3 regions of the Zobellella sp. An-6 genome follow, and region 2 is predicted to be linked to each of the others. Evidence: predicted binding sites of a transcription regulator. Region 2 holds the regulator's gene; each other region holds the start of a gene.

What was found. The regulator sigma-54, encoded in region 2, starts transcription at its own class of promoters, with help from an activator protein. The targets are predictions, from matches to a motif close to TGGCACNGTTTTNGCTT.
Region 1: the regulator sigma-54 is predicted to act here: its motif matches at 4,147-4,163, upstream of ACT7DK_RS16170 (cytochrome ubiquinol oxidase subunit I).
Region 3: the regulator sigma-54 is predicted to act here: its motif matches at 1,523-1,539, upstream of glnA (glutamate--ammonia ligase).

The regions. Positions count from the first base shown of each region.
Region 1 is NZ_CP199259.1:3,462,211-3,472,841, forward strand. Features, by position in the region: gene ACT7DK_RS16160 (ATP-binding protein) at 1-1,336, opposite strand, end outside; gene cydB (cytochrome d ubiquinol oxidase subunit II) at 1,603-2,598, opposite strand; gene ACT7DK_RS16170 (cytochrome ubiquinol oxidase subunit I) at 2,600-4,006, opposite strand; gene ACT7DK_RS16175 (ATP-binding protein) at 4,293-6,164, shown strand; gene ACT7DK_RS16180 (sigma-54-dependent transcriptional regulator) at 6,161-7,501, shown strand; gene ACT7DK_RS16185 (Glu/Leu/Phe/Val dehydrogenase dimerization domain-containing protein) at 7,708-8,940, opposite strand; gene ACT7DK_RS16190 (sodium-dependent transporter) at 9,127-10,434, opposite strand.
Region 2 is NZ_CP199259.1:3,723,278-3,733,908, reverse strand. Features, by position in the region: gene tldD (metalloprotease TldD) at 1-837, shown strand, start outside; gene ACT7DK_RS17490 (hypothetical protein) at 952-1,140, shown strand; gene yjgA (ribosome biogenesis factor YjgA) at 1,199-1,720, opposite strand; gene pmbA (metalloprotease PmbA) at 1,823-3,163, shown strand; gene mgtE (magnesium transporter) at 3,283-4,644, opposite strand; gene ACT7DK_RS17470 (HPr family phosphocarrier protein) at 4,678-4,953, opposite strand; gene rapZ (RNase adapter RapZ) at 4,940-5,806, opposite strand; gene ptsN (PTS IIA-like nitrogen regulatory protein PtsN) at 5,817-6,263, opposite strand; gene hpf (ribosome hibernation promoting factor) at 6,266-6,553, opposite strand; gene ACT7DK_RS17450 (RNA polymerase factor sigma-54) at 6,578-8,011, opposite strand; gene lptB (LPS export ABC transporter ATP-binding protein) at 8,064-8,789, opposite strand; gene lptA (lipopolysaccharide transport periplasmic protein LptA) at 8,792-9,325, opposite strand; gene lptC (LPS export ABC transporter periplasmic protein LptC) at 9,294-9,842, opposite strand; gene kdsC (3-deoxy-manno-octulosonate-8-phosphatase KdsC) at 9,839-10,393, opposite strand; gene ACT7DK_RS17425 (KpsF/GutQ family sugar-phosphate isomerase) at 10,390-10,631, opposite strand, start outside.
Region 3 is NZ_CP199259.1:132,630-143,260, reverse strand. Features, by position in the region: gene typA (translational GTPase TypA) at 1-1,272, opposite strand, end outside; gene glnA (glutamate--ammonia ligase) at 1,607-3,016, shown strand; gene ACT7DK_RS00630 (DUF2955 domain-containing protein) at 3,105-4,118, opposite strand; gene ACT7DK_RS00625 (HlyD family secretion protein) at 4,377-5,426, opposite strand; gene slyA (transcriptional regulator SlyA) at 5,431-5,877, opposite strand; gene glnL (nitrogen regulation protein NR(II)) at 6,132-7,169, shown strand; gene glnG (nitrogen regulation protein NR(I)) at 7,179-8,606, shown strand; gene add (adenosine deaminase) at 8,690-9,694, shown strand; gene ACT7DK_RS00600 (sulfite exporter TauE/SafE family protein) at 9,960-10,631, opposite strand, start outside.

The DNA.
Region 1 (10,631 bases), 260 kb from region 2:
CCCACACCCGCCCGCGCGGCCGGTTGTACTTGATGGCGTTGGAGACCAGGTTGATCAGCACCTGCTTGAGCCGGGTGTAATCGGCCCGCACCGGCCCGGCCGAGTCCAGCTCCGGCGCCACGTCGAGGCTGCTGATGCCCTGCTGCTGGGCCAGCGGCGCCAGTATGGCGCAGGCCTCGTGCACCGCCTCGCCGGGATGGACGGCCTCGAGCGACATCCGCAGCCGCCCCGTCTCTATGCTGGCCAGATCCAGTACTTCGTCGATCAGCGTGAGCAGATGGCCGCCGCTCTTGTAGATCTGCTCTACCTGCCGCCGCTGCCGCTCGCCGAGCGGCATGCGCGTATTGCTCTGCAGCAGCTGGGCAAAGCCCATGATGGCGTTGAGCGGGGTGCGCAGTTCATGGCTCATGGAAGAAAGAAACTCGGTCTTGGCCCGGCTGGCCCGTTCGGCCTGGGCCCGGGCCTGGCGCTCGCGCTGCTCCGCCTGATGGATCTCGGTCAGATCGGTAAGAATGCCGATAAACTCCCGCCGCCCCGCCCCTCCGGTGTCCGCCACTTCGCTCACCGCCAGGTGCACCGGCACCTGGTGCCCGGCCTTGTGCCGGGCCGCCACCTTGCGCCCCGTGCCGATCACCCTGGCATCGCCGCCGCGGAGATAGTCGCGGATATAACCGTCGTGGTGGCGGGCCCAGCGGGCCGGCATCATGCAGCTGACATTGCGGCCCAGCAATTCGTCCCGCCGGTAACCGAGCAGGGCCAGGGCATAGTCGTTGATCTCCTGGATGAGGCCGCGGCCATCGATGCGCACTATGCCGGCGGCGGCTCCCTGGGTGATGGCCTGGTAGCGGGCCAGCCGATCATCGCTGAGCCGGCGCTGCTCGGCCAGCAGCAGCAGTTGCTCCGCCTGCTGGCCGAGCAACTGGAGCCGGCGACGACCGGCCTCATCCAGCCTTCTGGACGCCGAGTCGAACACGCAGAGGCTGCCGAGGAACCGCCCCGGCTCAAGGCTCAGGGGCACGGCGGCCACGAAGCGGATCCCCGGCTCGCCGCAAACCAGGGGGTGGCCGGCCAGGCAAGCCTCCTCGCGGGCATCCGCCAGCGCCAGCCACCGCCCTTCGGCCGCGAGCAACGCACAGAGTGACAGGGCCTCGGCGCACGGCGGGGCGCCGCTCCATCCCCAGGGAGGCTCCCCCACCGGCGGACAGATCACCACCTGCGACACGTCCAGCAGCTGGGCCGCCAGCTCGGCGAGGGAGGTGAAACCCGCCGAGGCCCGAAGGCAGGAATCATGCTGGGGGAAGAGGGCGGAAACATCGGGAAGGGGCTGCTCGATCATGGTTGTCCGTTGGCTGTGGGGGCTCGTTATCGTCCTCGGCCGCCGGCGGATGGGCGGGCCTCGACAAGGGGTTGTCGGCAGCCCGGCCCGGGACTTTAACGCCGGTACGGAAACCGCCGACGCCGATAAAAAAGAACAAGGCTTCCGCAGAAGCCTTGTCATTCAGATCCCCAGCGCCAGCTTGATCACCAGGCCGAGCAGGGTCAGGGTGAGCACCCCGCCCAGGTAAAGGCCGGCGAACCACAGCCAGCCGCTCTTGCCGCCCATCAGTAACCCTCCTCGAAATCCTCGACCTTGCCGGAGAAGATGCGGTAGCCCCAGAGGGTGTAGGCGCAGATCAGCGGCAGGAAGATAAAGATGCCCGGCAGCAGGAACAGCAGGCTGGAATCCGGCGCCCGGGCGTCCCACAGGGTCAGCTGGTGCGGGATAAGATAGGGGAAGAGCCCCACCACCAGGCCGATAAAGCCCAGGAGGAACAGCCCCACCGCCAGCCAGAAGGGCCGGGTCTCGTGGGGCTGGCCGTCCAGATCCCGGTACAGCAGCCAGCCGAACAGGGCGCTCAGCAACGGCAGGGGCAGCAGCAACAGGAAGTTGAGGCCGTCGAACCAGCGTGTGCGCACCTCGGTATTGGCCAGCACCGTCCACAGGCTCACCACCACCAGTATCGCCATGATCGCCAGCACCAGTTGGCGGCCGAGGTGGGCGGCGCGGGCCATGATGTCATCCCGGCTCTTCATCACCAGGTAGCAGCAGGCCAGCAGGGCATAGGCCACCATCAGCGCGAAGCCGGTGAAGATGCTGAACGGCGACAGCCACTCCAGCGCGCCCAGTTCGCCGGGGCCGGCCTCCACCCCCTGCACCACGGCGCCGAGGATGGCGCCCTGGCAGAAGGTGGCGACGGTGGAGCCGAGGAAGAAGGACAGATCCCACCAGGGCTTGGAGCGGTGCGACTTGAACCGGTACTCGAAGGCCACGCCGCGGAAGATGAGCCCGATCAGCATGATGATGATGGGCGTGTACAGGGTCGCCAGTATGCCCGCGTAGGCGGCGGGAAAGGCGGCGAACAGCACCACGCCGCCGAACACCAGCCAGGTTTCGTTGCCGTCCCACACGTGGGAGATGGAGCGCATCATGTGATCCCGCTCCGCCACGCTCCGAAACCAGGGATAGAGGATGCCGAGGCCGAGATCGAAGCCGTCGAGCACCACGTACATCAGTACCGCAAAGCCCAGCAGCAGGTAGTAGAACAATGCCAGATCCATCTTATGCCTCCGCCTTGTCGTGTTTCAGTTGCTTCACCCAGGCCAGGGCGTAGCCGGGGGCGTCGATGCCGATCAGGTGCTGCTCCAGGTGCGCCATGTCCGGCGGCCCCTTGCGCACCAGCTTGGCCATGAAATACAGATAAACGCAGAACAGCAGGCCGTAGGTCGCCACGAACAGGGTGAGCGAGAACAGCACCCGCTCCGCCGGCAGCGGCGACACCACCTCCATGGTGCGTACCAGCCCCTGCACCAGCCAGGGCTGGCGGCCGATCTCCACCACGTACCAGCCGGCCAGGGTGGCCAGCACCCCCGAGGGGATCATCAGGTTCATCAGGGCGAGGAAGGGCCGGTGTTGATAGAGCCGTCCGCCCCGGCGCAGCCAGAGGCCCCACAGGGCTATACCTATCATCAGCACGCCCAGGCCCACCATCAGCCGGAACGAATAGAACACCAGTGGCACGTTGGGTCGTTCATCGGCGGGCACCGACTTGAGCCCCTGCAGCTCGCCGTCCCACTCGTGGGTGAGGATCAGTGACGCCAGCTTGGGAATGGCGATTTCGAAGCGGTTGGTCTCGTTTTCCATGTCCGGTACCGCGAACAGCAGCAGCGGTGCGCCGGCCTCCCGCTCGGGCCAGATGCCCTCCATCGCCGCCAGCTTGACGGGCTGGTGCTCCTTGACATTGAGGCCGTGGAAATCGCCCACCAGCGCCTGCACCGGCGCCAGGATCAGTGCCGCCCACAACGCCATCGACAGGCCCTTGCGGGCGAAGGCCGGCTCCCGGTTGTTGCGCAGGTACCAGGCGCTGACGCCGCCGATCACGAAGGTGGCGCTGAGCATGGCCGCCAGCAGCATGTGCACCAGCCGGTAGGGCATGGAGGGGTTGAACACCACCTCCAGCCAGCTGGCCACCTCGAAGCGGCCGTCCACTATCTCGTAGCCGCTTGGGGTCTGCATCCAGGAGTTGGCCACGATGATCCAGAAGGCGGAAATCCAGGTGCCCACCGCCACCACGCAGGTGGCGAAAAAGTGCAGCTTCTCGCTCACCCGCTGCCAGCCGAACAGCATGACCCCGAGAAAACCCGCCTCCAGGAAGAAGGCGGTCAGTACCTCGTAGGCCATCAGCGGACCCAGCACCGGGCCGGTGAGCTCCGAGAAGCGGGAGAAGTTGGTGCCGAACTCGTAGGACAGCACTATGCCGCTGACCACCCCCATGCCGAAGGTGATGGCGAAGGGCTTGATCCAGAACTTGGCCAGCTGGAAATACAACGGGTTGCGGGTCTTCAGCCAGAGTCCTTCCCAGATGGCGATGGCGGTGGCCAGGCCGATGGTGATGGCCGGGAAGATGATGTGGAAACTGACGGTAAACGCGAACTGAATCCGCGACAGCAGGGCGGCATCGAGCTCCATGAGTCCTCCTTAACGGCGATAGCGGTTGATGGCGGCCGGCAGGGTCGCTAACAGCAGGACAATAAAAATAGCGGAGAATTCAATCAGTAAGGCGGTCATGTTCATTATTGTTGCTCACTCGCTGGGTTGATATTCCCATAAAGCAGAAACCGTGCCAGCACGCCCAACACCTTGAGCTGCCTTGTGCTGGATCAAAAAACCGGCAAAAACTTGCCCAAACCGACAACAAGGTTTACAGTCTTTCGCCGGTAAACTGTAAACCTTTTTTACACCCGGGAGCCCGCCGATGTCGCCGGATGTCGCCTTCGAAGTGATGATGATCCTCACCAGCGGCTGTGCCCTGCTGGTGTCCGCCTGGCTGTACTGGCGCGCCCGCCGCCGGCGCAGCATGAAGGCGCTGGCGGGCTTCGGCGTGATGATGGCGCTCTGGTGCGCCGGCCACGTGGCGGTGTTCCACGGCTGGGAGCGGCTCGGCATCGCCCTGATCCTGGCCAACCCGCTGATGCCCACCTTCTTCCTCGACTTCGCCGTCGGCTTCGTCAACCAGGGCGCGGGCCGCCGCCCCTGGCTCGATCGCCTGGCCCGCGGCCGGAGCCTGCTCTACCTGGCCGCCCTGGCGGTGATGCTGGCCAGCCTCTGGCTGGAAGGCGGCGGCGTCATCGCCTTCGGCCCCTTCGCCCACTACTTCGTGTTCCTGGACATCGGCTGGTTCAACATCGCCTACACCATCGTCATCGGGGTGCTGGCCCATGCCCTGTTGCTGTGGGGACTGCGCATCCACAGCGGCAACCGCCGCCGCTCCATCGCCGCCATGTTCGCCGCCGGCGCCTGGGGCCTACTGCTGGCCACCAGCTTTATCTTTCCCTCCCTCGGCCTCTACTGGTATCCCTGGCCCATGCTGCTGCTGCCCAGCTACGTGGTGCTGCTGGTCTACGGCGTGGTGCGCTACCAGATGCTGGAAGTCAATGCCTGGGCCAACCGGGCCCTGCTGTGGACCCTGATGACGGCGCTGGTGATGGGGCTGATCGCCCTGCTCAGCGCCATGGCCGGCCAGTTCGGCATGCAGGCCCTGGCCAACGTGCCCAAGTGGCAACTGTGGCTCTATTCCATGCTGCTGCTGATGCTGGCCCTGGCCCTGTACCAGCCGGTGAGCAAACTGGTGGAGCGGCTGATCTACCCGGGCAGCCGGCTCGACGAGCAGTTGCTCGCCACCTGGCAACGTCGCCTGGGCGAAGCCAGCAGCTGGCACGGACTCACCACGGCGGCGGCGGGGCTGATTTCGCGCCAGATGGGCCAGCCGGTGGTCATTCATCTTGCGCCGGAAGGCGAGCAGGCCGACGCCTTGCCCGCCGATCCCTGTATCCACTGCCGGCACCAGCCCCAGGGCTGGCAGGCGCGGCTGCAGGGCTTCGAGGACGTGACCCCGGGCCTGCGCCTGGCGGCGGAGGTGTTCGCCTCCCTGCTGGCCACCCGCTGCGGCCTGCTGGAGCGCTCCCTGCAGCTGGCGGAAGCCGAGCGCCGGCGGCTGTCGGAGCAACACCTGGTGGAGCTGGGCGGCCTGTCGGCGGCCATGGCCCATGAGCTGCGCAACCCGCTCAACATCATTTCCATGGCCACCGCCGGCCTGGACGCCAGCCGCAAGGAGATGATCCAGGCCCAGCTGAAACGCGCCGATCGGCTGATCTCGGACATGCTGGCCTATTCCGGCCGAATCCAGGTGCAGTGCCAGGCCATTCCCCTCGCCGCCCTGCTCGACAGCCTCAGGCCCCAGTTCGACTGGCAGGGCACCACCTTCGAGCACCGGCTTCCCGCCGACTACCGGCTGTGGGCCGACCCTTACCGCTTGCAGCAGGTGGTGGTCAACCTGGTGGACAACGCCCTGGCCTTCGTGCGTAACCGGCCCGGCGGGCACATCCTCGTCGAGGCGGGGGACGGGCCCGGCCTGGTACGGGTGCACAATAACGGTCCCCTGATCGATCCCGAGCTCGGCGAGCGGCTGTTCCGCCCCTTCGTCGGCAAGCGCAGCGGCGGCAGCGGCCTGGGGCTGGCCATCGTCCAGCGCATCATGGACGCCCACGGCGGCCAGATCCGCCACCGCCAGGATCTGGGCTGGCCGGTGACCTTCGAACTGTATTTTCCCGAGGAGAAGCGCTCATGACCCCGCGCATCCTGCTGGTCGACGACGAACCCGCCTTCCGCACCCTCTGCGCCCAGTGGCTGGAGGCCGAGGGTTACCAGTTGGAAACCGGCGCCGATCTCAACGAACTACGCGGTAAACTGCAGCAGTTCGACGCCGATCTCATCCTGCTCGATCTGTCGCTGCCGCCCCGTTTCGATCCCCGCCATACCCTGGCGGCCCTGCCCCAGTTTATCGACCGGCCGGTGATCATCCTCACCGGCCACGGCGAACGGGAGCTGGCACTGGAAGCCCTGAGTCAGGGCGCCTGGGACTTTCTGGCCAAGCCCATCGATCCGGACATGCTGGCGGTGGTGGTGCGCCGGGCCCTCACCAAGCATCAACTGGTGCGCGAGCTGAACAGCCTGAGGCAGAGCCGCAAACCGCCGCTCGCCAGCCTGATCGGCGCCTCCCCTTCCATGGAGAATATCCGCGCCCTGGTGCAACGCATCGCTCCCACCGATGTGCGGGTGCTGGTGACCGGCCCCTCGGGCACCGGCAAGGAGGTGATCTCCCGCGCCATCCACGATCTCAGCCAGCGCGCCCAGGGGCCCTTCATTTCGGTGCACTGCGGCGCCATTCCCGCCGAGCTGCTCGAAAGCGAGCTGTTCGGCCACACCAGGGGCGCCTTCACCGGCGCCGACAAGGCCCGGGACGGCCTGCTCAAGCTGGCCGACGGCGGCACCCTCTTCCTCGACGAAATCGGCGAAATGCCGCTGGCGATGCAGGTCAAGCTGCTGCGGGTGCTGCAGGAAGGCAGTTTCTACCCGGTGGGCGGGCGCAGCCTGGAAACCATCGACGTGCGGGTGGTCTCCGCCACCAATGCGAGCCTGCCGGACAAGGTGAGCCGGGGCGAGTTCCGCGAGGATCTCTACTACCGCATCAAGGGGGTGACCATAGAGACCCGGCCCCTGGACGAGCGCCCGGAGGACATCCCGCTGCTGGTCGGCCACTTCCTCGAACTGCAGGCCCGGGGCCAGCCGCCGCTGCGGCCGGACACCGAGGCCTTCAACTGGTTTATCCACCGCAGTTGGCCGGGCAATGTGCGCGAGCTGAAAAGCGCGCTGGACAGCGTGGCCGCCATCGCCCGGGGCGGCGTCATCCGCCTGGAGGACATCGCCCTGCTCTACCCGGACGCCAAACCCGGCCCGGCCCCGGCCGCCGCCGGCGACAGCCTGGAGGCCCAGGTGCGGGCCCTGGAGATAGCGCTGATCACCGAGGCCCTGGCCCGCCACGACAACAACCGCACCCATGCCGCCCAGGCCCTGGGGCTGTCGCGCCAGGGCCTGCTGAAAAAGATCGAGCGGTACGGGTTGTAAGCTGGAAGCTGGAAGCGGGAAGCGGGAAGCGGGAAGCTTGTTGACAAAGTATACCCTCTGTTTTTCGCCGGATGTTCCTCTTTATCGATGCAGTTTAACTATCGTCATCTCCGCGAAGGCGGAGATCCATGACATATTGCACTGGACTCCCGCCTTCGCGGGAGTGACAACAGAGAAAGAAAAAGCTTGCTCAGCAGCCTGAATGACTACTCCCCCATCAGCTCCTTCAGGGTCAGCTCCAGGGCGCTGGCGGCGATGCCGGTGGTGCGGCTGCGGTGGTTGTGCACCCGCTGCAGGGCATGGCGGATGCGCTCGGACACGTCCCGGAAGATGGCCTCGTCGGAGATCTCCTGCTCGGTCTCCATCAGGAAGGCGAAGGCCCGGGCCATGCCGCAGTTGCCGATGAAATCCGGGATCACACTGAGCCGCTCGTCCGCCTGCTGGTAGACGGGGCCGTAGAAGATCTCCTGATCCCTGAAGGGCACGTTGGCGCCGCAGGCGATGAGCTCCACGCCGTTGTCCGCCAGGGCCGCCAGGTGCTCGGCACTGACCAGGCGGGAGGCGGCGCAGGGCAGGAACACCTCGGCCCCGAGCTGCCAGAAGGCGGCCTGGGCCTGCTCGAAACCGACCACCCCGGGGCCCGCCAGCCGGTTGTCCTGGCGGCCCAGGTAAAGCGCCGTCACCTGCTCGAAGGACAGCCCCTCGGGCGCCACCACGCCACCGCCGGCATCCATGATGCCGACGATGCGGGCCCCTTCCTGGGCCAGGTAGTAGGCCGCCGCCGCCCCCACGTTGCCGAAGCCCTGTACCATGACCCGCTTGCCGGCGAGTTGCCCGCCGTAGAGGCCGTAGTAGTGGCGCACCGACTCGGCCAGGCCCCAGCCGGTGATGAGGTCCGCCACCTTGTACTTGCGCTGCGGCTCCGGGCTGTAGCGGCCGTCCTCCACCACCTTGGCCACGCCCAGGCGCAGCTGGCCCAGCTTCTGGATTTGCTCGCTCACCGAGGGGGTGAAATGGCCGTTGACCACCCCCTCCTGGGGATGCCAGATGCCGTGGCGCTCGGTCAGGGGCACCACGTCCTTCACCTCGCACACGTTGAGATCGCCGCCGGTGCCGTAATAGCTTTTCAACAACGGCGCCACCGCCCGGAACCAGCGCGCCAGCACCCCGTCCCGGCGCGGGTCGGCCGGATCGAAGTCGATGCCCGACTTGGCGCCGCCGATGGCCGGGCCCGACACCGCGAACTTCACCTCCATGGTCTTGGCCAGGGATTCCACCTCGTGGCGATCCAGTCCCTTGCGCATGCGGGTGCCGCCGCCGGCCGCCCCGCCGCGCAGGGAGTTGATCACCACCCAGCCCTTGGCCTCGGTCTCGCTGTCGTGCCACTCGAACACGATTTCCGGGTTTTTCCGCTCGAATTGGGTAAGCAGTGCTTTCATCCGTTGATTACTCCGTTTTACAGGCAATAGGGATCCCTGACCGGCAAAGGCCATCAATCAGCATCAGGGAGAAGTCAAGTAATGTGCATACCGGCCGGGCACCGTACGCAGCCTCGCCGTAAGGAAAGAGGCTCTGCTTAACGGTACCCGCCCGCTATCTCATGGCTTCGGTCGAAGCCCGCAAGGTCAGAACAGGTTGAAGTAGAAGATCACCAGCACGCCGATGGGGGTGACGTAGCGCACCACCCCATGCCAGAGGGCATGCCACTGGCCGCCCAGCTCGTCCCGGGAATGTTCCGGTTTCATCACCCAGCCCACGAAGATGGCGGTCAGCAGGGCGCCGAGCGGCATCATGATGTTGGCGGTGAGGTAGTCGTAGAGATCGAACAGGGTCTTGCCCTCGAAGCGTTCGAACATGGCCAGGGGGGCGAAGTCGGCCCACAGGTTCAGCGACAGCACGGTGGTGATGCCCACCAGCCAGGCCGCCAGGCCGCCGCCCACCGCCGCCTTGACCCGCCCTATGCCCTTCTCTTCCAGGAAGCGCACCAGGGATTCCAGCATGGAGATGGAGGAGGTCCAGGCCGCGAACAGCAGCAGCACGAAGAACAGGGTGGCGAAGAAGCCGCCGCCCGGCATCTGGCCGAAGGCCACCGGCAGGGTCACGAAGATAAGCCCCGGGCCCTCGCCCGGCTGCAGGCCGTGGGCGAACACCACCGGGAAGATGGCCAGTCCCGCCAGCAACGCCACCCCCGTATCCAGAATGGCCACGGTGAAGCTGGTGCGGGCGATGGACACCTCCTTGTTGAGGTAGGCGCCGTAGGCCATCATGGCACCGCTGGCCAGGCTCAGGGTGAAGAAGGCATGGCCCAGGGCCACCAGAATGGATTCGGCGGTCAGGCTGGAGAAGTCGGGCTTGAACAGGAAGGATACCGCCGCGCCGAAGTGACCGGTGGTCATGGCGTAGCCCACCAGGATCAGCAGCAGCACGAACAGCGCCGGCATCAGCTTGGTGACCGCCCGCTCCAGGCCATGACGCACGCCGCCGGCGGACACCAGCACCGTCAGCCCCATGAATACCGTGTGCCACAGCAGCAACTGGCCCGGCGAGGCCAGCAGGCCGCCGAACAGGGCGCCGGAGTCCTCCGCCGCTATGCCGGCAAAGCCGCCCTTGGCCGCCTCCACGATATAGGGCATGGTCCAACCGGCGATGACGCTGTAGAAGGAGAGGATCAAAAAGGCCGCCAGGGTGGCCATGATGCCGATACCGGCCCAGCTCCGGCTACGCCCTTCGGCCGCCGCCACCGCGCCCATGGTGCCGATGGGGCTCTTGCCGCCGCGCCGGCCCAGCATGACTTCCGCCATCATGATGGGGATGCCGATGATGGCGATGCAGAGCAGATACACCAGCACGAAGGCACCGCCACCGTTTTCACCGGTGATATAGGGGAATTTCCAGATATTGCCCAGCCCCACCGCCGAGCCCACCGCCGCCATGATAAAGGCAAAACGGCTGGACCACAGCGCCGGGGTCACCCCGGCGCGCTCTTTACCCTGAACATTGGTTGCCACCACAGACACAGCTTCTCCTCCTTTAGCTGTTAGGACAACGCCAGCCACCCCAGCTAAAGGTGTAAAGTTTGGCTGACAGTATGTCCTGCTATTTTGCCACCATCTTCCCGATTGAAAAAATG
Region 2 (10,631 bases):
GGCGGCGGCCGGGTCGGCTACGACTATTTCCTGGAGGAAGTGGACGGTCAGCCCCGGGCCCTGGGCTATGTGAAGGAGGCGGTGCGCCAGGCCCTGGTCAACCTGGAGGCGGTGGACGCCCCCGCCGGCACCATGCCGGTAGTGCTGGGCGCCGGCTGGCCAGGGGTGCTGCTGCACGAGGCGGTGGGCCACGGCCTGGAAGGCGATTTCAACCGCAAGGGCTCCTCCGCCTATTCCGGCCGCATCGGTGAGCGGGTGGCCTCGCCCCTGTGCACCATAGTGGACGACGGCACCCTGGCCAACCGGCGGGGATCGCTCTCCATCGACGACGAGGGCACAGCCAGTGGCTACAACGTGCTGATCGAGAACGGTATCCTCAAGGGCTACATGCAGGACAAGCTCAATGCCCGGCTGATGCAGATGGCGCCGACCGGTAACGGCCGGCGCGAGTCCTATGCCCACCTGCCGATGCCGCGCATGACCAACACCTACATGCTGCCGGGGCAGACGCCGCCGGAAGAGATCATCCGCAGCGTGAAGAAAGGCATCTATGCGCCCAATTTCGGCGGTGGCCAGGTGGACATCACCTCCGGCCGTTTCGTGTTCTCGGCCTCCGAGGCCTATCTGATCGAGGATGGCAAGCTGACCGCGCCGATCAAGGGTGCGACCCTGATCGGCAACGGTCCCGAGGCCATGAGCCAGGTGTCCATGGTGGGTAACGATCTGGCCCTGGATACCGGGGTTGGGGTGTGCGGCAAGGATGGCCAGAGCGTGCCGGTGGGGGTGGGGCAACCGACCCTCAAGCTGGATCGCATGACCGTCGGGGGCACCCAATAATTGGGGTGGTCAATTATCAACCATTAGTGGAAAGGCTTTTTTTGTGTGAATGGGGCAGGGACCTGGGTCTAATCATTGTTGCCGCTGATGCGGTAATATCTGGAGGCAATAAAGATGAAAACCTTGCTATCGATAGCCTTCGCCTCTGTTCTTGGGTTGATGTTGATGCCGGTGCAGGCCGGTACCGTGCTGGACATGCGGCAACCCGTGGTGCAGGAAATGGCGCAAGGCGACGGCGTGGATAACCGCGAATGCGCCATTCAGAAAAAAATGGGTAAAAAACCGGCGGACATGTGCTTCTGAGCCGTTGAATGCTTTACCTCATAAGTCATAACGGGAGCCACGGCTCCCGTTATGTTGTTCACTGCACTATGTGCTGCTTCAGGTATTGGAACAGCTCACGGAACGCCTTGGGAGGCAGGTTGGCGGCCAGCTCCTTGCGACCCTGGCGGGCCAGCTGCCGCAGCTTCTGTCGATCCAGCTCCCGGTATTCCGCCAGCAGGGCGTCCACCCCCTTGTCTCCTTCCCTGATCAGCCGATCCCGCCATAGCTCCAGCTTGTGGAAATGGGCGTTGGCCAGGGCGCTCTTGTGATCGAAGGCGGCCAGGGCTTCCTGGATGGCGGACACGTCCCGGCTGCGCATCAGCTTGCCGATAAACTGCAGGTGCCGGCGCAGGGCCTCCCGCTTGTTGCCGAGGCGGTGCGCCAGGGCGATGGCGTCCTGCAGCTCTTCGTCCAGCGGCACCTTGGCCAGCTCGCTGGGCTTGAGTTTGACCAGGGACTCCCCCAGTTGTTGCAGGGCGTGGCTTTCCCGCTTCATTTCGCTCTTACTGACCCACTCGATGTCGTCATCGTGGTCGGGCTGCTCGTCGTGGTGGCGCATGGCGTTTCCGTCTCAACAAAGATTTACATATATAGTACCAGCTTCTCCCAAGGGGCGCAGGGGTCTGTTATGCTAACTCCAAACAGAGCCAGCGATTTGATTATGACCCCGGAAGAGATTCAAACCGAACAGCGCCAGCTCGAACTGGCGGTAGAGCAAGCCCTGGAAGCGGCCAAGCGACTGGGGGCCGAGGCGGCGGAAGTGTCCATCAGCAAGCAGACCGGCCTGTCGGTCAATACCCGCAACGGCGAACTGGAAAACATCGAGTTCAACAAGGACGGCGCCTTGGGGATAGCTGTCTATCGGGAGGGACGCAAGGGGTCGGCCTCCACCTCCGATCTGCGCCCCGACGCCATCGCCCGCACCGTGGCGGCGGCACTGGACATTTCCCGCTACACCACAGTGGATCCCTTCGCCGGCATCGCCGAGGCCGCAGAACTGGCCTGGGACGCACCGGAGCTGGCGCTGTGCTTTCCCCAGTCCCTGGAGCCGGCGGATGGCATCGAGCTGGCGCTGCGCTGCGAGCGACATGCCCTGGGACGGGACAGCCGCATCAAGCAGTCCGATGGGGCCAGCTTTTCCAGCAACCTGGGCATCAAGGTGTATGGCAACAGCCACGGTTTCATCAAGGGCTATACCGGCAGCCGCTTCGGCCTGAGCTGTGTGCTGATCGGCGAGCAGGACGGTGACATGCAGCGGGAGTACGGTTACACCTCGGCACGCAGCTTCGAGGATCTCTGGACCCCGGAGCGGGTGGCGGACGAGGCGATCAGCCGCACCCTGGGACGCCTGGGCGGGCGCAAGATCGGCACCACCCGGGCGCCGGTGCTATTCCATCCGGATGTGGCTTCGGGCCTGTTCGGACATCTGGTAATGGGGATCAGCGGCGGCAACCTCTACCGCAAGTCTTCCTTTCTGCTCGATGCCCTCGGCAACCGCATTTTCCCGGACTGGCTCGACATTCATGAGCAGCCGCATCTGGACAAAGGCCTGGCCAGCGCCCCCTTCGACAACGAAGGGGTGCGTACTCACGACCGTCATATCATCGAAGGGGGCGAGCTCAGGAGCTACCTGCTGACCAGCTACTCGGCACGCAAGCTGGGATTGCCGCTCACCGGCCACGCCGGTGGTATCCACAACTGGCGGGTGTCGAGCAGCGGCCAGAGTCTGGAGCAACTGCTGAAGCTGATGGGCTCCGGCCTGCTGGTGACCGAGATGATGGGCCAGGGGGTCAACATCGTCACCGGCGACTATTCCCGTGGCGCCGCCGGCTTCTGGGTGGAAAACGGCGAAATCGCCTACCCGGTGGAGGAGATCACCATCGCCGGTAACCTGAAGGAGATGTTCGCCGGCATCCAGGCCATCGGCACCGACGTGGAAACCCGCTCCAGCCTGCAGACCGGCTCCGTACTGATCGAGCAGATGAAGATCGCAGGGCAATAAAGAAAGCCGGAAGCGTGAAGCTGGAAGCGATAAGAAAGGGCCGCCTATGCGGCCCTTTGTCGTCCATGGCCGAGGTGGCAGTCTTAAGGCTTCCGGCTTCCGGCTTCCGGCTTCCGGCTTCAGTTCAGCAGGATCAGTGTCGACAGTCCCAGAAAGGACAGCAGGCCGACGATATCGGTGATGGTGGTCAGGGCCATGGAGCCGGCCAGAGCCGGATCTATGTTGAGCTTGCGCATCGCCAGCGGGATCATGGCGCCGGCCATGCCCGCCACCGACAGGTTGATGAACATGGCCGCCGCTATCACCAGGCCGATCTGCCAGCTGCCTTTCCACAGGCTGACCACCAGGGCGATCATCAGCGCCCACAGCATACCGTTGATCAGGCCCACCATGGCCTCCTTGGCCAGCAGCCAGCGGGCATTGCTGTCGCCGATATGGCCCACCGCCATGCCGCGGATCACCAGCGCCAGGGTCTGGTTGCCGGCGATGCCGCCCATCGACGGCACTATGGTCATCAGTATCGCCAGGGTGGCCAACTGGGCCAGGGTCTCTTCGAACATATTGGACACGCTGGCGGCGGCCAGGGCCGTGCAGAGGTTGACGGTGAGCCAGACGGAGCGGCGGCGGGCGCTGGTCAGCACCGGCGCGAAGGTATCTTCGTCGTCGGCCATCTTGGCCATGCCCATCATGGAGTGTTCCCCTTCCTCCCGGATGATGTCCACCACGTCGTCGATGGTGATCCGGCCCAACAGGCGGCGTTCCTCGTCCACCACCGGCGCCGACAGCCAGTCATGGCGTTCGAACAGGTTGGCCACCTCGGTGTCGGACATGGTCAGCGGAATGGCTTCCACCGAGGTATCCATTACTTCCGCCACCGTGGCGGTGGGCGCCTGCACCACCAGGCTGGCCAGGGACATGTCCCCCAGCAGGCGGTTGTGCTGATCTACCACATAGAGGGTATCGGTGCCTTCGGGCAGCTCGCTGTGGCGGCGCAGGTAGCGCAGCACCACGTCTATGGTCACGTCAGGCCGCAGGGTGATGAACTCGGTGTTCATCAGGGAGCCGGCGGTGTCTTCCGGATAGGACAGGGCCTGTTCGGCCCGCTGCCTGTCCTGCTCGTCCATCCGGTCCAGTACCTGGTTGAACAGCTGTTCGGGCAGATCCCGCAGCACATAGGCCAGATCGTCCGACTCCATGTCCTCCAGGGCGATGGCCAGCTTGTCCGGATCCATCAGCCGGATGATGCCTTCACGTACCTCTTCCGACAGCTCCTCCAGGATCTCGCCGTAGTCGTCGGGATCGACCAGCTGCCACAACACCTTGCGGCTGGGCGAGGGGGAGGATTCGAGTAGCCAGGCCACATCACCCGGGCGCATCTGCTGCAACATGCGCCTCACATGCACGAACATGCCGCTGTTCAGGGCCTGAGTGATGCTATCCAGCTGATCTGGCGTCCTGGGTTGGTCTAGTGGCTCGGTCATCCGGGCTCCGGGTCGAGGGACGGAGAGAGTGTCTTATTCTGATTCGTTGAAACGGTCGGCCACCAGCCGGGCCACGGCCTCCATCGCCGCCTCCGCGTCCGGTCCTTCGGCCACCACCCGGATGGCGTGGCCCTGGGCGGTTTCCAGCATCAGGAGTCCCATCACGCTGCTGGCCGGGGCCTGCTTGTCCTGGTTACAGACGGTGACGATAGCATCGAATTGTTGCGTTAATTGGACCAGCTGGATGGCGGCCCGGGCATGCAGTCCCAGTTTGTTAACGATTTCCAGATCCCGTTCAATTCTCGGCATTGCGTTTTTCCAGTGTTCTGTGACGAAGTTGCACATTCTTCCCCATCTGCCTGAATACCCGGGCGAGTTGCTCGGCGATAAATACCGATCTGTGCTGGCCGCCGGTACAGCCGATGGCCACGGTGACATAGCTGCGATTGTTGCGCTCCAGATGCGGCATCCAGGTGGTCAGCAAGTTTTCTATCTGCCACAGGTATTTCATCACCTCGGGCTGCCCGGCCAGATAGTTGGCCACCGGCTCGTCGAGCCCGGTGAAGGGGCGCAGCTCCGCAATCCAGTGGGGATTGGGCAGGAAGCGGGCATCGAACACGAAGTCGGCGTCCTTGGACACCCCATACTTGTAGCCGAACGACTCGAACACCCAGTTCAGTTCCCGCTCCTTCTTGCCGAGGATGCGTTCGCGGATGATCTCGCTCAGATCATGGATGCTGAGGCTGGAGGTATCGATGCGCAGATCCGCCGCGGAAGACAGGGGGGCCAGCAGGTGAGTCTCTTCCCGGATCGCCTCGTCCAGGGTCAGGCTGTGGCGGGACAGGGGATGCAGCCGGCGGGTATCGCCAAAGCGACGGATCAGGGCGGCGTTGTCGGCATCGATAAAGATGCTGGACAGGCTGACTCCTTCCATGGCGCTGACTTCGGCCAGGCAGGCTTCCAGCTTGTCGGGGCTGTCGGGCAGGTTGCGCACGTCGATGCTGACCGCCACTTCGCCCGGCTTGTGCCGGCGCATCTGTACCAGCTCCGGCAATAGCTCGACGGGGAGGTTATCGACGCAGTAATAGCCCAAATCCTCGAGTACTCGCAGGGCCACGGTTTTACCCGAACCGGAACGACCACTGACGATCACCAGCTGCATGGCGCTATCCTCAGGCGGAGATCATGATCTGATAGAGTTCGTCATCGCTGCCGGCCTGGCGCAGCTGTTTGCACACCTGCTTGTTGCTGAGCTTTTCGGCAATCAATGACAGCGTCTTGAGGTGCTGTTTGCACTCCTGCTCGGGAACAAGCAGGGCAAAAACCAGGCCGACCGGCTGGTTGTCGATGGCATCGAACTCCACCGGCTCGGCAAAGGTGAGTAGTACGGCGGTCGCCTTGTTGTCATCGCTGATACGGCCATGGGGAATGGCGATACCATTGCCGATGCCGGTGCTGCCCATTTTTTCCCGGGCCAGCAGGCAATCGAACAGCTGCTGGCTGCTGATGTTCAGGTGTTGGGCGGCCAGCTCACTGATGATTTCCAGAGCTCGTTTCTTGCTTGTGCAGGGAACCGCACTGCGAGTGCAGTCCCTGCTCAGTATGTCGGCGACTTCCATGGTTATTTTTGCTTGAGTTTCTCTTTGTGTTTGATGATCTGGCGATCCAGCTTGTCGATCAAGCCGTCGATGGCCGCGTACATGTCTTCGTGCTGGGAGTTGGCGAAGACTTCGCCGCCACTGACGTTCAGCTTGGCTTCGGCGATCTGTTGCAGTTTTTCCACGTTGAGGATGACGTGCGCATTGGTAATGTGGTCGAAGTGACGCTCCAGCTTGGAAAATTTGCTGTTCACATAGTCACGCAGTGAGTCCGTGATTTCCACATGGTGTCCAGTCAGGTTTATTTGCATAACGTCTTCCTTCTTGGTCTGCCTTTAAACCAGGCGTTTACGCTGATTGGAAGGGGGGATGGCCAGTGACTCCCGGTACTTGGCGATGGTTCGCCTGGCCACCTGTATCCCCTGTTCGGCCAGCAACTGGGCGATCTTGCTGTCGCTCAGCGGCTTGGCCGGGTTTTCCGCCCCGACCAGTTTCTTGATCAGGGCGCGAATCGCCGTCGAGGAGCATTCGCCACCGTCGTCGGTTCCCACATGGCTGGAGAAGAAGTACTTCAACTCGAACACCCCCCGAGGGGTGTGCAGGAACTTCTGGGTGGTTACCCGCGAGATGGTGGACTCGTGCATTTCCACCGCCTCGGCCACATGGTTCAGCACCATGGGCTTCATCGCTTCCTCGCCATACTCAAAGAATGCCTGTTGTTGCTCGACAATACAATTGGCAACCTTGAGCAGGGTCTCATTTCGGCTTTCCAGGCTCTTGAGGAACCATTTGGCATCCTGCAGATGGTTGCGGATAAACTGGCCATCCTCGTTGTTGCGCGGTTGCCGGGCCATGGCGGCATAGGTCTGGTTCAGCTTCACTTTCGGCATGGCCTCCGGGTTCAGCTCCGCCACCCAGGCGCCGTTGCGTTTGGTCACTACCACGTCGGGGATCACGTATTCGGAGCTGCTCTGGATGACGGTATGACCGGGTCTGGGTTCGAGCTGCTGGATCAGCGCCAGCACTTCCTTGAGCTCTTCCTCCTTCAGCTTGGCCTTGCGCTGTAGGGTGCGGTAGTCACGGTTGCCGAGCAGATCCATGTGCTGGTTGATCACCTCCCGGGCTTGCTGCAGCCAGGGAGTATCGGGGGGGAACTGCTCAAGCTGGATGCGCAGGCATTCCTGTACACTGCGGGCCGCCACCCCTATGGGGTCGAAGTGCTGGATGCGCTTGAGCACCGCCTCCACCTCGTCCGCCTCGATGTCCAGTTCGTCGCCGGTCACCGCTTCGAGGATGTCGGGCACGTCTATGGTGAGGTAGCCGGCCTCGTCGATGGCATCGATGATGGCCAGGGCGATGGCCTGATCGGTGTCGCTGAAGGGGGTGAGACGCATCTGCCACAGCAGGTAATCCTGCAGGGTTTCGGTGGTCTCACCCTGGTAGACGGTGTCCTCGGCGCCTTCGGGCAGGCCGCCGCCGGCGCCGGAAGAAGCGGTATAGAGCTCTTCCCAGTTGGTGTCCATGGGCAGCTCGTCGGACAGCTGGCTCTGCTCCATGGCGGTATCGGCGGCCATCTGCTCTTCGTGGCGGGGCTCGGCCACGTCGATGGTTTCCGGCTCTTCCTGCTCCAGTAACGGGTTGCTCTCCAGGGCTTGCTGGATCTCCTGCTGCAGCTCCAGGCTGGAGAGTTGCAGCAGACGGATCGCCTGTTGCAACTGGGGTGTCATGGTCAGCTGCTGGCCCAAACGTAACTGAAGAGTTGGCTTCATCTTTTAAAAAAGTCCTTCTATATCGACCGCACTGTCATGATACGGAGCCTGCTCAGAGGCTGAATTGTTCACCAAGATAGACTTTCTTGACCTGCTCGTCGGCGAGGATCTCGGCCGGGGTGCCGGCGGCGATGCGATGACCATGGCTGACGATATAAGCCCGTTCACACACATCCAGGGTTTCCCGCACATTGTGATCGGTAATCAACACGCCGAGGCCGCGATCGCGCAGGTGCAGAATAATCTTCTTGATGTCGATGACCGAAATCGGGTCCACCCCGGCGAAGGGCTCATCCAGCAGGATGAAGCGAGGATCGGCCGCCAGGGCCCGCGCGATTTCCACTCGACGCCGTTCACCACCGGACAGGCTCATCCCCAGGCTGTCGCGGATATGAGTAATATTAAACTCTTCCAGTAATAGCTCCATTTTCTCGTCGCGGCCAATGGCGTCCAGATCCTTGCGGGTTTCCAGCACCGCCATCAGGTTGTCGGCCACGCTCAGACGGCGGAAGATGGAGGCTTCCTGGGGCAGATAGCCGATACCGGCCCGCGCCCGCAGGTGCATGGGATTGAGGCTGATGTCCTGGTCATCGATGGTGATACTGCCCGCATCTCGCTGCACCAGGCCCACTATCATGTAGAAGGAGGTGGTCTTGCCGGCGCCATTGGGGCCGAGCAGGCCGACGATCTGGCCGGTGTTGACGGTCAGGCTGACGTCGGCCACTACCTGGCGTCCCTTGTAGCTTTTCTGCAGGCCGCGTGCTTTGAGTGTCGCCATGCTCAATCCTGGTCCTGTTCCTGGTTGTCGAGGTTCTGCAGTTGCTCGGGCAGGAAGATGGTGGTGACCCGGTCCTGGCCGCCCTGGCTTTCCGCCTCCATCTGCTCCCTATCGATGTGGTAGCGGATGCGATAGCCGGTGACGATGTTGTCGTTCTGCTGCAGTTTGGCATCCTGCAGCAGGGTAATGGTGCGGGCGCGCATGTCGTAGTGGATCTCCCGCGCTTCGGCCTGAACCGGCCGGCCGTTGTCCAGGATCTGGTTATAGGTGGCCGGGGAACCGTGGGCGGTCATGGACTGCAGACCCTGCTCGGTGCGGATCACCACCAGCCGGTCGGCACGTACGTCTATGGTGCCCTGCTTGACCACCACCTGATCGCTGAAGGTCACCTTGTTGTCGGCCAGTTCCACCAGCTGGCGTCCGGCGTCGATGGTGACCGGCTGGCGGAAGTCCGATTCCCTGGCCTCGGCCAGGCCCAGGCCCAGGGCCAGCAGGCCGCCCACGCTAAGGATTGAAGTAAGTTGCCCGGGTTTCATGCAGTAGTTCCACCGTCTGTTGATCAAGGGTGCCCAGCAGGCCCTGGCCCTGGGCCTGGTAGTGCGGGCTGCTCAACTGCACGTCCCGGTTGGAGCGCAGCTGGTTGTTGATAAAATCCAGTTCCAGGTATTCGGTGGTCAGGGTTTCCACCAGGGCGTCCGGAAGCAGGCCCCGGCCGACCACATTGCCGACCATCACCGCGTTGTCGCCGGTATTGATGATGCCTTCGTCTCCCCGCAATCGCCACTGGGGCTGGCCATCGGGCGAATAGAGCAAGATAACAGGTTTTTCCATCAGGGTCATGGACAGCGGATCGTAGTATTCCGCATACTCCGCCTCCAGTCCCCGATAGGGCAGGCCGAGCTGGTTGTACTGGATGCTGGCCAAGCCGCGGGCAATGAAGTCCGGCTGGTAGTCCTGCTCACTGAGCGGGTCCGGGCCGGCGGGCCTGAACCATTGCCAGGCGACGAGCGCAGCGAGGAAGAGGCCGCCGAACAGCCAGGTCTGGCGACTCATAGGCTCATGCCCTTGGCATTGGCCAGCTCGCCCCTCGACGCCAGGATCAGGTCGCAGACTTCACGCACGGCGCCATGACCACCGCGAATACGGGTGACATAGTCGGCTTGTTGCAGCACCAGGGGATGGGCGTCCAGCACCGCGACCCCCAGGCCACAGTCGCGCATGACGGCCAAGTCGACCACATCATCACCGACATAGGCCACCTGCACGGGCTTGAGCTTGAGCGTGTCCAGCAAAGCCTTGTAGCTGTGGCTCTTGTCTCCCTGCCCCTGATAGACGTGACGGACCCCCAGGGAGGCCATGCGCTCGCTGACGATACGCGAGTCCCGCCCGGTGATCACTGCCACCTGGATACCGGCGTTGAGCAGCGCCTTGATGCCGAAGCCGTCCTTGGTGCAGAAGCTCTTGTATTCCTCGCCCTGGTTGCCCAGGTAGATCATGCCGTCCGACAGCACCCCGTCCACGTCGCAGATCAGCAGGCGGATATCGGCCAACCGCTGCCACAGGGTAGTGGAAACGGGGCCATAAAGAGTCTGTTGTTCCATCAGATCACTCCCGCCCGTAACAGGTCATGCATGTTGAAGGCACCCACCGGCCGGTTTTCTTCGTCCACCACCAGCAGGCCGCTGATTTTCTTCTCCTCCATCAGTTTGACCGCCTCGGCCGCCAGCAGTTGGGGCTTGACGGTGGTACAGTGGCGGGTCATGACCTGCTCTATGGTGGTGTGGTGGACATCAATCTTGTGATCCAGGGTGCGGCGCAGGTCACCGTCGGTATAGATGCCGA
Region 3 (10,631 bases), 3.6 Mb from region 2:
CAGTTTCTCCATCACCGAGCCCTGGCTGCTCTCTTCCACGTCGATGGTAAGGGTTTCGAAAGGCTCCATTTTGACACCATTCTCTTCCTTCAGGATCACCTCGGGACGGGATACGGCCAGTTCGAAGCCTTCCCGGCGCATGTTCTCGATCAGGATCCCCAGGTGCAGTTCGCCCCGGCCGGATACCCGGAACTTGTCGGGATCGCCGGTTTCTTCCACCCGCAGCGCCACGTTGTGCACCAGCTCCTGCTGCAGCCGCTCCAGGATGTTGCGCGAGGTGACGAACTTGCCGTCCTTGCCGGCAAAGGGCGAGGTATTGACCTGGAAGGTCATGGTCACGGTGGGCTCGTCCACCGACAGCGGCGGCAGCGCCTCGACCGCGCCCTGGGCACAGACGGTGTCGGAGATTTTCAGTTCACCCAGGCCGGTGATGGCCACGATGTCGCCGGCATTGCCTTCGGTCACTTCATGACGCTTGAGGCCCAGATACCCCATCACCTGGCCGACCTTGCCGTTGCGGGTCTTGCCGTCGGCGCCCACCACGGTCACCTGCTGGTTGACCTTGACGGTGCCGCGCTTGATGCGGCCGATGCCGATGACGCCCACGTAGGAGGAGTAGTCGAGCTGGGAGATCTGCATCTGCAGCGAGCCGTCCAGATCCGCGTCGGGCGGCGGCACCTGATCCACTATGGTCTGGAACAGGGCGGTCATGTCCTCGGCCGGGCTGTCGGCGTCGAGCGAGGCCCAGCCGTTCAGGCCGGAGGCATAAACCACCTGGAAGTCGAGCTGGTCGTCGGTGGCACCCAGGTTGTCGAACAGATCGAACACCTGATCCATCACCCAGTCGGCGCGGGCGCCGGGCTTGTCGACCTTGTTGATCACCACGATCGGCTTGAGACCCTGGGCGAACGCCTTCTGGGTCACGAAACGGGTTTGCGGCATGGGGCCTTCCTGGGCGTCCACCAGCAGCAGCACCGAATCCACCATCGACATCACCCGCTCTACCTCACCACCGAAGTCGGCGTGTCCGGGAGTGTCGACGATGTTGATACGGTATTCCTGGCCCTCGGGCGACGTCCAGCGGATGGCGGTATTCTTGGCAAGAATGGTAATGCCGCGTTCCCGCTCGAGATCGTTGGAGTCCATGACCCGCTCTTCGGCTTCACCACGGGTTTCCAGGGTGCCGGACTGCTGCAGCAGCTTGTCCACCAGGGTGGTTTTGCCATGGTCAACGTGCGCGATGATGGCGATATTACGTAGATTTTCTAACATTCCTGCCTCAAAAATACCGGGGTGGGTAAAAAATGGTCGGTCATTTTACTCGGCCGCCCCGGATCTGCCTAGCAGATTTGAAAATTACTGCGGGGCGGCTTCCCAAGGGGCAACCGATGCACCATGATGGTGGGTACCAATGACAGGATGCACCAAAAAGATCCATTACCGCACCAACACGGTGCAAAACAACCTTTGGTGGCCCTGCCATGGCAGAATAAAACACAACTGTGACAAGCATTTGGCATTTTGGCACAGTTTTCGCTTTGTATTTTGGCAACTGATGAATTTGTTCATCAGACCCTAGGATGATTATTTTTGGAGGTCGAAATCCATGTCAGCAGAAAACGTACTGGCCATGATCAAGGAACACGATGTCAAATTCATCGATCTGCGCTTTACCGATACCAAGGGTAAAGAGCAGCACGTGAGCATTCCGGTCAACCAGATCAACGAAGATTTCTTTGAAGACGGCAAAATGTTCGATGGCTCCTCCATCGGCGGCTGGAAGACCATCAACGAGTCTGACATGGTGCTGATGCCGGATCCCTCCACCGCCGTGATGGACCCCTTCACCGAAGATGCCACCCTGAACATCCGCTGCGACGTGCTCGAGCCGTCCACCATGCAGGGCTACGACCGTGACCCGCGTTCCATCGCCCGCCGCGCCGAGGAATACCTGGTGTCCACCGGCATTGCCGACACCGTGCTGATCGGTCCCGAGCCCGAATTCTTCCTGTTTGACGACGTGCGTTTCAGCACCGACATGTCCGGCAGCTTCTTCAAGATCGACGACGTGGAAGCCAAGTGGAACTCCGGTCGCGACTACGAAGAAGGCAACAAGGCCCACCGTCCGGGCGTGAAGGGCGGCTACTTCCCGGTTGCCCCGGTTGACTCCTCCCAGGACATCCGCTCCGCCATGTGTCTGATCATGGAAGAGATGGGCCTGGTGGTCGAAGCGCACCACCACGAGGTGGCCACCGCCGGTCAGAACGAAATCGCCTGCAAGTTCAACACCCTGACCCTGAAGGCCGACGAAATCCAGATCTACAAGTACGTGGTTCACAACGTGGCTCACGCCTTCAACAAGACCGCGACTTTCATGCCCAAGCCCCTGGTCGGCGACAACGGTTCCGGCATGCACGTGCACCAGTCCCTGGCCAAGAACGGTGAAAACCTGTTCTCCGGCGACCTGTACGGCGGCCTGTCCGAACTGGCCCTGTACTACATCGGCGGTATCATCAAGCACGCCCGTGCCCTGAATGCCATCACCAACCCGTCCACCAACTCCTACAAGCGTCTGGTGCCCGGCTTCGAAGCCCCGGTCATGCTGGCCTACTCCGCCCGCAACCGCTCCGCTTCCATCCGTATCCCGCTGGTGGGTTCACCCAAGGCCCGTCGTATCGAGACCCGCTTCCCGGATCCGGCCGCCAACCCCTACCTGGCCTTCGCCGCCCTGCTGATGGCCGGCCTGGACGGTATCCAGAACAAGATCCACCCGGGCGATGCCATGGACAAGGACCTGTACGATCTGCCGGCCGAAGAAGCCGCCGAGATCCCGACCGTGGCCACCTCCCTGGATCAGGCCCTGGACTGCCTGGACAAGGACCGCGAGTTCCTGACCCGTGGCGGCGTATTCAGCGACGAGTTCATCGATGCCTACATCAAGCTGAAGCGCAAAGAGACCGAGATGCTCAACATGGCCGTGCACCCGCTGGAGTTCGACCTGTACTACTCCGTGTAAGCTTGAAGCGATAAGCTGGAAGTCAAAGGGCCCGGGAAACCGGGCCTTTTTTGTTTTTACTTCCAGCTTCAAGCTTTCCGCTTACGGCTCACAGAACCTGGTGCCGGGTCGAAGGAAACAGGTTCAGCAGCTTGTGCACCAAATAGATGCAGCACAGGGTCAGCAATATGGCCACCGTCATGGAAGTAAAGCGGTAGAGGGCGCTGAACATGAGATCGTGCTCGGGGGTCACGTACTGGCCGAACAGGATGCCGATGGTAGTGAGGCCGGCGAAGCCGACGCCCGGCATCGGCTCCCGGGCGTGCAGCCGGGCGAACAGCATGGCGCAGATCCAGAACGCCAGCCCCAGCAGCAACAGGTTGTGGTAATGGTCGTAGAGCAGCAGCTGGAACAGCATGCCCAGGGCGCAACCGAGCAGGGTGCCGGCGCAACGCAAGCGGCCGGACTGCACCGCCCCGGCGAAGCTCATGGGAAAGAGGATCAGCACCGTCGCCACCTGGGCCGAGAGGGAGTCCACCAGATCGACGCTCTGGAACACCACAAAGCTCAGGGTCGCCACCGTCGCGCCCAGCAACGCCTGGTGGCGGATGACATTGTCGCTCTTGGCGGGCAGCGCCCTGGGCTGGGGCGGCGCCCGGTTGGGCAACAGGGCGTAGGCCACATAGGCCAGCGCCACCGACAGCAGCGCGGCCACGATGTTGCTCGCCGCCATGTCCGCCAGATCGAACTGCCGGTAGCTGGCGAAGTGCAGCATGATGCTCAGGCTGACGCAGCCCGAGGCGCCGAACAGCATCAGCGGCCCCCTGGCCATCAGCAGGAAACGCCCCAAAAAGAGGCAGAACACCACGGCCGTATAGGCCGGCGGCCAGTGCCCGAGCAGGCCCGGCAACAGCATGATCTCCAGCGAACTCAGCAGGGCCGAACCGACGAACTGCAGCACCACAAAGCGGTTCAGCACCGGCACCATGCCCAGCAACAGCATGGGATAGACGGTGAAGAAGACCCCGAAGTTCCAGCCCATCACCTTGGCCACCAGCATGCCGGCGACGCTGCCGAAGGCGATGCGCAGGCAGCCGCGCAGCCTGTCTCCGCTCAGTTCCATCGCTCCTCCTAGAGCACCGTTCAGTTTAAAAATCGACCAATTGGCTATTTGTTGTCTGTTGCAACGTAGAGAAGAGTCAACAGGGCCACCTCCGCCGGCCCTCCGCGCCAGGGAGGGCGCGGCGGAGCCCCCATGGATGGGCTTACGGCGTACCGGAGGAGCTGTGCGCTTTGGCCGACAACCTACACCTCGTCAGAAGCCATCGAAGCCTCCGACAAAGAGGAAAGGTGTTGCCTAAGTTTTAAACTATATGGTGCTCTAGTAGAGATAGCGCAACTGGCTCGCCAGCCACAGCTGGATCCGGCCCATGGCACGGAACAGCCAGTTGTTGGCCGGGAACAGCTGCACCGTGGCCTTGGCGCCGGTGGCCAGGGCCGGCAGGGGAGCATCCAGGCCGATCTGTATGCGCAACCGCTGCGCATCCCGTACCCAGCGGTCCGAACTCACCGGCTGGGCCAGCTGACCGTCGGCCGCCTGCTGGCCCTCCCGCACCCCGCTGTCGATGCTCTCGACATGGCCGCGGAACACCTCGCCGGGCAATGCGTCGAACACGATGCCTACCGGGGTGCCGGCGGCAACGTGGCGCAGGCTCTTCTCGCGCAGATCCGCGATCACCCAGGCCTGCTCCGACACCAGCGCCAGCAGCGGGCTGCCGGCCTGGGCAAAAATGCCCTCCTTCAGCTGCAGGTTGCCGATTCGCCCCGCCAGTTCCGCCCTCACCCGGGTGCGGGAAAGCGCCAGCCGCGCCTGGGCCCGGGCGTTTTCCGCCTGGCGCAAGCCGACCTCAGCCGCCCGTGCCCCTTGGCGGGCCTCCTGCAGCCGGGCCTCGGCGGACGCCAACCCGCTCTGGGCCTGGGCCGCCAGGTTCTGGGCCTGCTCCAGCTGCTGGACCGACAGATGGCCATCCCGCCGCAACCGTCCCAGTCGCGCCGCTTCCCGTTCCAGCTCCTGCGCCTGCAGCCGTTGCTGCTCGAGCAGGGATCCGGCCGCCCGCACCGCGGCCCGCTGCCGCTCCCGCTCGGTCTCCGCCAGCCCCAGGGCCAGCTCGGTCCGCTCCAGCGCCAGCCGGTAGTCGCTGTCGTCCAACTCGAACAGCAGATCGCCGGCCGCCACCGGCTGGTTGTTTTCGACCCACACCCGGCTGACCTGGCCCGCCACCCTCGGCGCCACCGGCACCACATAGCGCTGCACCTGGGCCCGGGGCGTCATGGGGGCATAGTTGTCGGCCAGCACGAAGTAGCCGAAAGCGAGGATAAAAATGCCCAGGGCCACCCGGACCCAACGGCTGAAACTTTGCTCCGGCGTCACTGGCTTACCCCGTCGTTGCTGCGGAAATGTCCTTGCCGATCCCTTGCAGATTCTGGGTGAGGTGCTCAATCATCCGGTTGAACTCCCGTATTTCCTGCTCGCTGAGGCCGGCCAGCACCTGCCGGCGGGTTTCGTCCAGCACCTCGTCCATCTGCGCCAGCACGGGGCCGGCCGCGGCGGTGAGGTAGACCCGCTTGCCCCGCCGATCGCTGGGGCAGGGCCGGCGCTCCACCAGCCCCATCTGCTCCAGCCCGTCCAGGGTGCGCACCAGGGAGGGCTGCTCCACCCCCACCCGCCGCGCCAGCTGGTGCTGCAGTATGCCGTCTTCCAGCTTGAGGTAAGAGAGGGTGATCCAGCGGCTCTGGGTCAGCCCCAGGGGCTTGAGCCGTTCGTCGTTCACCCAGCGCCATTGCCGCACCAGGCAGGCCAGCGCCATCCCTAAGGTTTTCATAATCACCTCGATAATTAATTAGCATGCTAATTATGCTCTCGCTAACTAAATCGCTCAAGGCATTTTCCATACTTTTTCAAGTCGGCAAGCTTCTTGCAGTGTTTAATGCAGTAAGCTTGATCTAGGTGCACCGGCGCGGAGCATGCCGCTCAGCACGCACCATCAGGCGGCAAGGCGAGCCGGATAGGATAGAATTTATGCACTATCATGGTGCAACTCACCGAAGCGAGGGCAAGAGGGTGTTGGAATCCCAGATGAGCACCAAGACGATCATCGACAACCTGCTGACCGCCGTGCTGGTGGTCGACGGCAACCTGCTGGTGCACTTCGCCAATACCGCCGCCGAGCAGCTGCTCACCCTGAGCAAGCGCCGGCTGCAGGAGGCGCAGCTCGATCAGGTGGTGGAGGACATTTCCCTCGATACCCGCCGCATCAAGCGCTGCATCGAGAGCGAGCAGGGTTTTACCGACAGCGAGGTGCAGCTGGTGATCGACGGCGCCCCGCGCTGGGTCGATGTCAGCGTCAGCCCCTTCAGCCTCGAAGGCAAGACCATGGCGCTGATCGAGCTGCGCCTTATCGATCAGCAGAAGAAGATCAGCCAGGAGCTGCAGCAGCGGGCCCAGCAACAGGCGGCCCGGGAGCTGGTGCGCGGCCTGGCCCACGAGATCAAGAACCCCCTCGGCGGACTGCGCGGCGCGGCCCAACTGCTGGAACGGGAGCTGGCTCAGGAGGAGCTCAAGGAGTTCACCCAGCTGATCATCGCCCAGGCGGACCGGCTGCGCAACCTGGTGGACCGGCTGCTGGGTCCGCAGCGCCCCGGTCTGCGCCAGATCACCAACCTGCACTCGGTGCTGGAGCAGGTACGCCAGCTGGTGGCGATGGAAATCCCCCAGGACATCAAGCTCAGCCGCGACTACGACCCCAGCATTCCCGACTTCGAGATGGATCCGGAGCAGTTGCAGCAGGCCTTCCTCAACATAGTGCGCAACGCCGCCGAGGCCCTGGGCGACAGGGGTCATATCCAGATCCGGACCCGCACCGCCTTCCAGGTGATGCTGCAGGGGCGCCGTTACCGGCTGGCGGCCGAGATCCGCATCATCGACGACGGCCCCGGCATCCCCGAGCAGCTGCGCGACACCCTGTTCTACCCCATGGTCACGGGCAAGGAGGGCGGCACCGGCCTGGGGCTGTCCATCGCCCAGGATCTGATCCACCAACACAAGGGGCGGATCGAGAGCCACAGCCGCCCCGGACACACCGAATTTATTATCTATCTGCCGTTACGACGATAGGAGACCTTTATGGCTGAACTGGTATGGATAGTCGATGACGACAGCTCTATCCGCTGGGTTTTGGAGCGGGCGCTGGGCCAGGCGGGTTTCCGCTGCCAGAGTTTTGCCGACGGAGAAAGCGTGCTGGCGGCCCTGCCTCAGGGCAAGCCGAGTGTGGTGGTGTCCGACATCCGCATGGGCGGCATGGACGGCCTGACCCTGCTCAACGCCATCCACAAACAAGCCCCGCAGCTGCCGATCATCATCATGACCGCCCACTCCGATCTGGACAGCGCGGTCAGCGCCTACCAGCACGGTGCCTTCGAGTACCTGCCCAAGCCGTTCGACATCGACGACGCCGTGGCCCTGGTACAGCGGGCCGTGGCCCACCTCAAGGAGAGCAGGAGCAAGGACAAGGCCCCGCTGGTGGACAGCCTCAGCACCCCCGAGATCATCGGCGAGGCCCAGGCGATGCAGGAGGTGTTCCGCGCCATCGGCCGCCTGGCCCGCTCCTCCATCTCGGTGCTGATCAACGGCCAGAGCGGCACCGGCAAGGAGCTGGTGGCCCACGCCCTGCACAAGCACAGTCCGCGGGCCCAGAATCCCTTTATCGCGCTGAACATGGCCGCCATCCCCAAGGATCTGATCGAATCGGAACTGTTCGGTCACGAGAAGGGCGCCTTCACCGGCGCCAACAGCGTGCGCCAGGGCCGCTTCGAGCAGGCCGACGGCGGCACCCTCTTCCTCGACGAGATCGGCGACATGCCGCTGGATATCCAGACCCGGCTGCTCAGGGTGCTGGCCGACGGCCAGTTCTACCGGGTGGGCGGCCACCAGCCGATCAAGGTGGACGTGCGCATCATCGCCGCCACCCACCAGGATCTGGAGAAGAAGGTAGAAGACGGCGACTTCCGCGAAGACCTGTTCCACCGGCTCAACGTGATCCGCATCCATATGCCGGCGCTGAAGGATCGCCGTGAAGACATCCCCAAGCTGGCCCGCCATTTCCTGGGCCGGGCCGCCAAGGAGCTGGCGGTGGAGGCCAAGAGCCTGCACCCGGACACCCAGGTCTACCTGCAGTCCCTGTCCTGGCCGGGCAACGTGCGCCAGCTGGAAAACGTCTGCCGCTGGCTGACGGTGATGGCCTCGGGCCAGGAGGTGCTGATCGCCGACCTGCCGCCGGAGCTGATGCAGAAGGAGCGGGAGAAGGAAAGGGACGCCGGCAGCCAGGACTGGCGCCAGGCCTTGCAGGACTGGGCCCGGCAGTCCCTGGCCAAGGGCAAGCAGGATCTGCTGGCCGACGCCCAGCCCGAGTTCGAGCGCATCCTGCTCGACTGCGCCCTCGCCCACACCCAGGGCCACAAGCAGGAGGCGGCCCGACTGCTGGGCTGGGGCCGCAATACCTTGACCCGGAAGTTAAAAGAGTTGCATGGTGACGACAGCCTGGTAGAGGATTAGCATTCAGTTAATCCCCGTTGACCCTTGCCGATGGCCGCCCCGGCGGTCCCGGCAAGGGTCACTGACCAGATAAGGAAGACGCCATGATAGATCCCAGCCTGCCCCTGCTCGACCTGCACCGCCACCTGGACGGCAACATCAGGCCCGCCACCATTCTCGATCTGGGCCAGGCCTTCAACATGGTGCTGCCCGCCACCACTCTGGAAGGGCTGCGCCCCCATGTGCAGGTGCTGGACAACGCCCCGGATCTGGTGTCCTTCCTCGCCAAGCTGGACTGGGGCGTCAAGGTGCTGGGCAGCTACGACGCCTGCCGCCGGGTCGCCTACGAGAACGTCGAGGATCTGCAGACCGCCGGCATCGATTACGCCGAGCTGCGCTTCAGCCCCGGCTACATGGCCATGAGCCACAACCTGGATCCCCAGGGGGTGGTGGAAGCGGTGATCGACGGGGTGGCCGCCGGCCAGCGCGACTTCGGCATTCCGGTGAAACTGATCGGCATCATGAGCCGCACCTTCGGCCAGGCCGCCTGCGAGCGGGAGCTGGCCGCCTGCCTGGCCCATAAGGACAAGCTGGTGGCGATGGATCTGGCCGGTGACGAGCTGGGCTTTCCCGGCGAACTGTTCAACGACCACTTCAAACGGGTGCGGGACGCCGGCCTGCGCATCACGGTGCATGCCGGCGAGGCGGCCGGCAGCGACAGCATCTGGCAGGCCATCCGCGAGCTGGGCGCCGAGCGCATCGGCCACGGCGTCAAGGCGGTGGAGGACGAACGCCTGCTCGACTACCTGGCCGAACACCGCATCGGCATCGAATCCTGCCTCACCTCCAACCTGCAGACCAGCACGGTGGCGGATATCGCCGCCCATCCCATCCACCGCTTCCTGGCAAAGGGCGTGCTCGCCTGCCTCAACACCGACGATCCGGCGGTGGAAGGTATAGAGCTGCGCCACGAATACACCGATGCCGCGGCCCGCGCCGGCCTCAGTGCCGCCCAGACCCGCCAGTGCCAGGAAAACGCCCTGCAGATGGCCTTTATCAGCCCCGCGGAAAGGGCCGCCCTGCTCACCGCCAGCGCCGATCGGGAGTGACAACCGCAGAGTAAAGGCCCAGTTAGCCGACGCTTCGGACCGCAACGGCCTTGCCCGTCGGGCAAGGCCTTTCAGACTACTGACAAAACTGTGAGCTTACCTAAATAAGCAACACCCATACCAAAACAGACGGACAAAGGGAACAGCTCCACCGACCGTCACATGCCATGGACGGCATGTGCCGAGCGATACAGGGATGTACTTGAAGCGTGTCGGCGGAGTTGGCCCTTTGGCCGGCTCATACCAGTGAAAAGACGACTTTATCTTACTGCCACAGCACCAGGACGCCCGATACCAGGGCGAACACCAGCACGAACTGGCGCAGGAAACGGGCGTTGATGGTGCGGTGCACCAGCTGACTCAGGATCAGCCCCACCGCCAGCGCCGGCAACATCCAGCCCACCGGCAGCAGCAGTTCGGCCTGCAGCCGGCCGTCGAGCGCCAGCACCAGCAGCGAGACCAGCTCGCCGATCAAAAAACACAGGGCCACCGAGGCGCGCAGGGTCGCCACCGGCATATGCTGGTACACCAGGGCCAGGGGCGGCCCGCCGATGCCGGTGGCGGTTTCGGTGATGCCGGTGATCACCCCGGTGGACACGAAGGCCTTGCGCCCCGGCGCAAAGGCCGGCGCCAGCCAGCTGACCAACACCGCCGCTATGGTGGACACCCCGATCAGGATGTTGAGCTGGTTCAGGGGCAGCACCACCAGCACCCAGAGCCCGCCGAAGGTGCCCAGCACCCGGCCCAGGGATATCCACTTGGTGCCCCGCAGGTCGATGGCGTGGCGCTCCCGCCAGGCGATCAGGGCATTGAGCGGCAACATCAGCACCAGCAGGCTGATCGGCAGCAACGCCGGCGCCAGCAACCCCAGCACCGGCGCCACCACCAGGGCAAAGCCCATGCCGGTGGCGCCCTGGACAAAGGCGCCCGCCGCCAC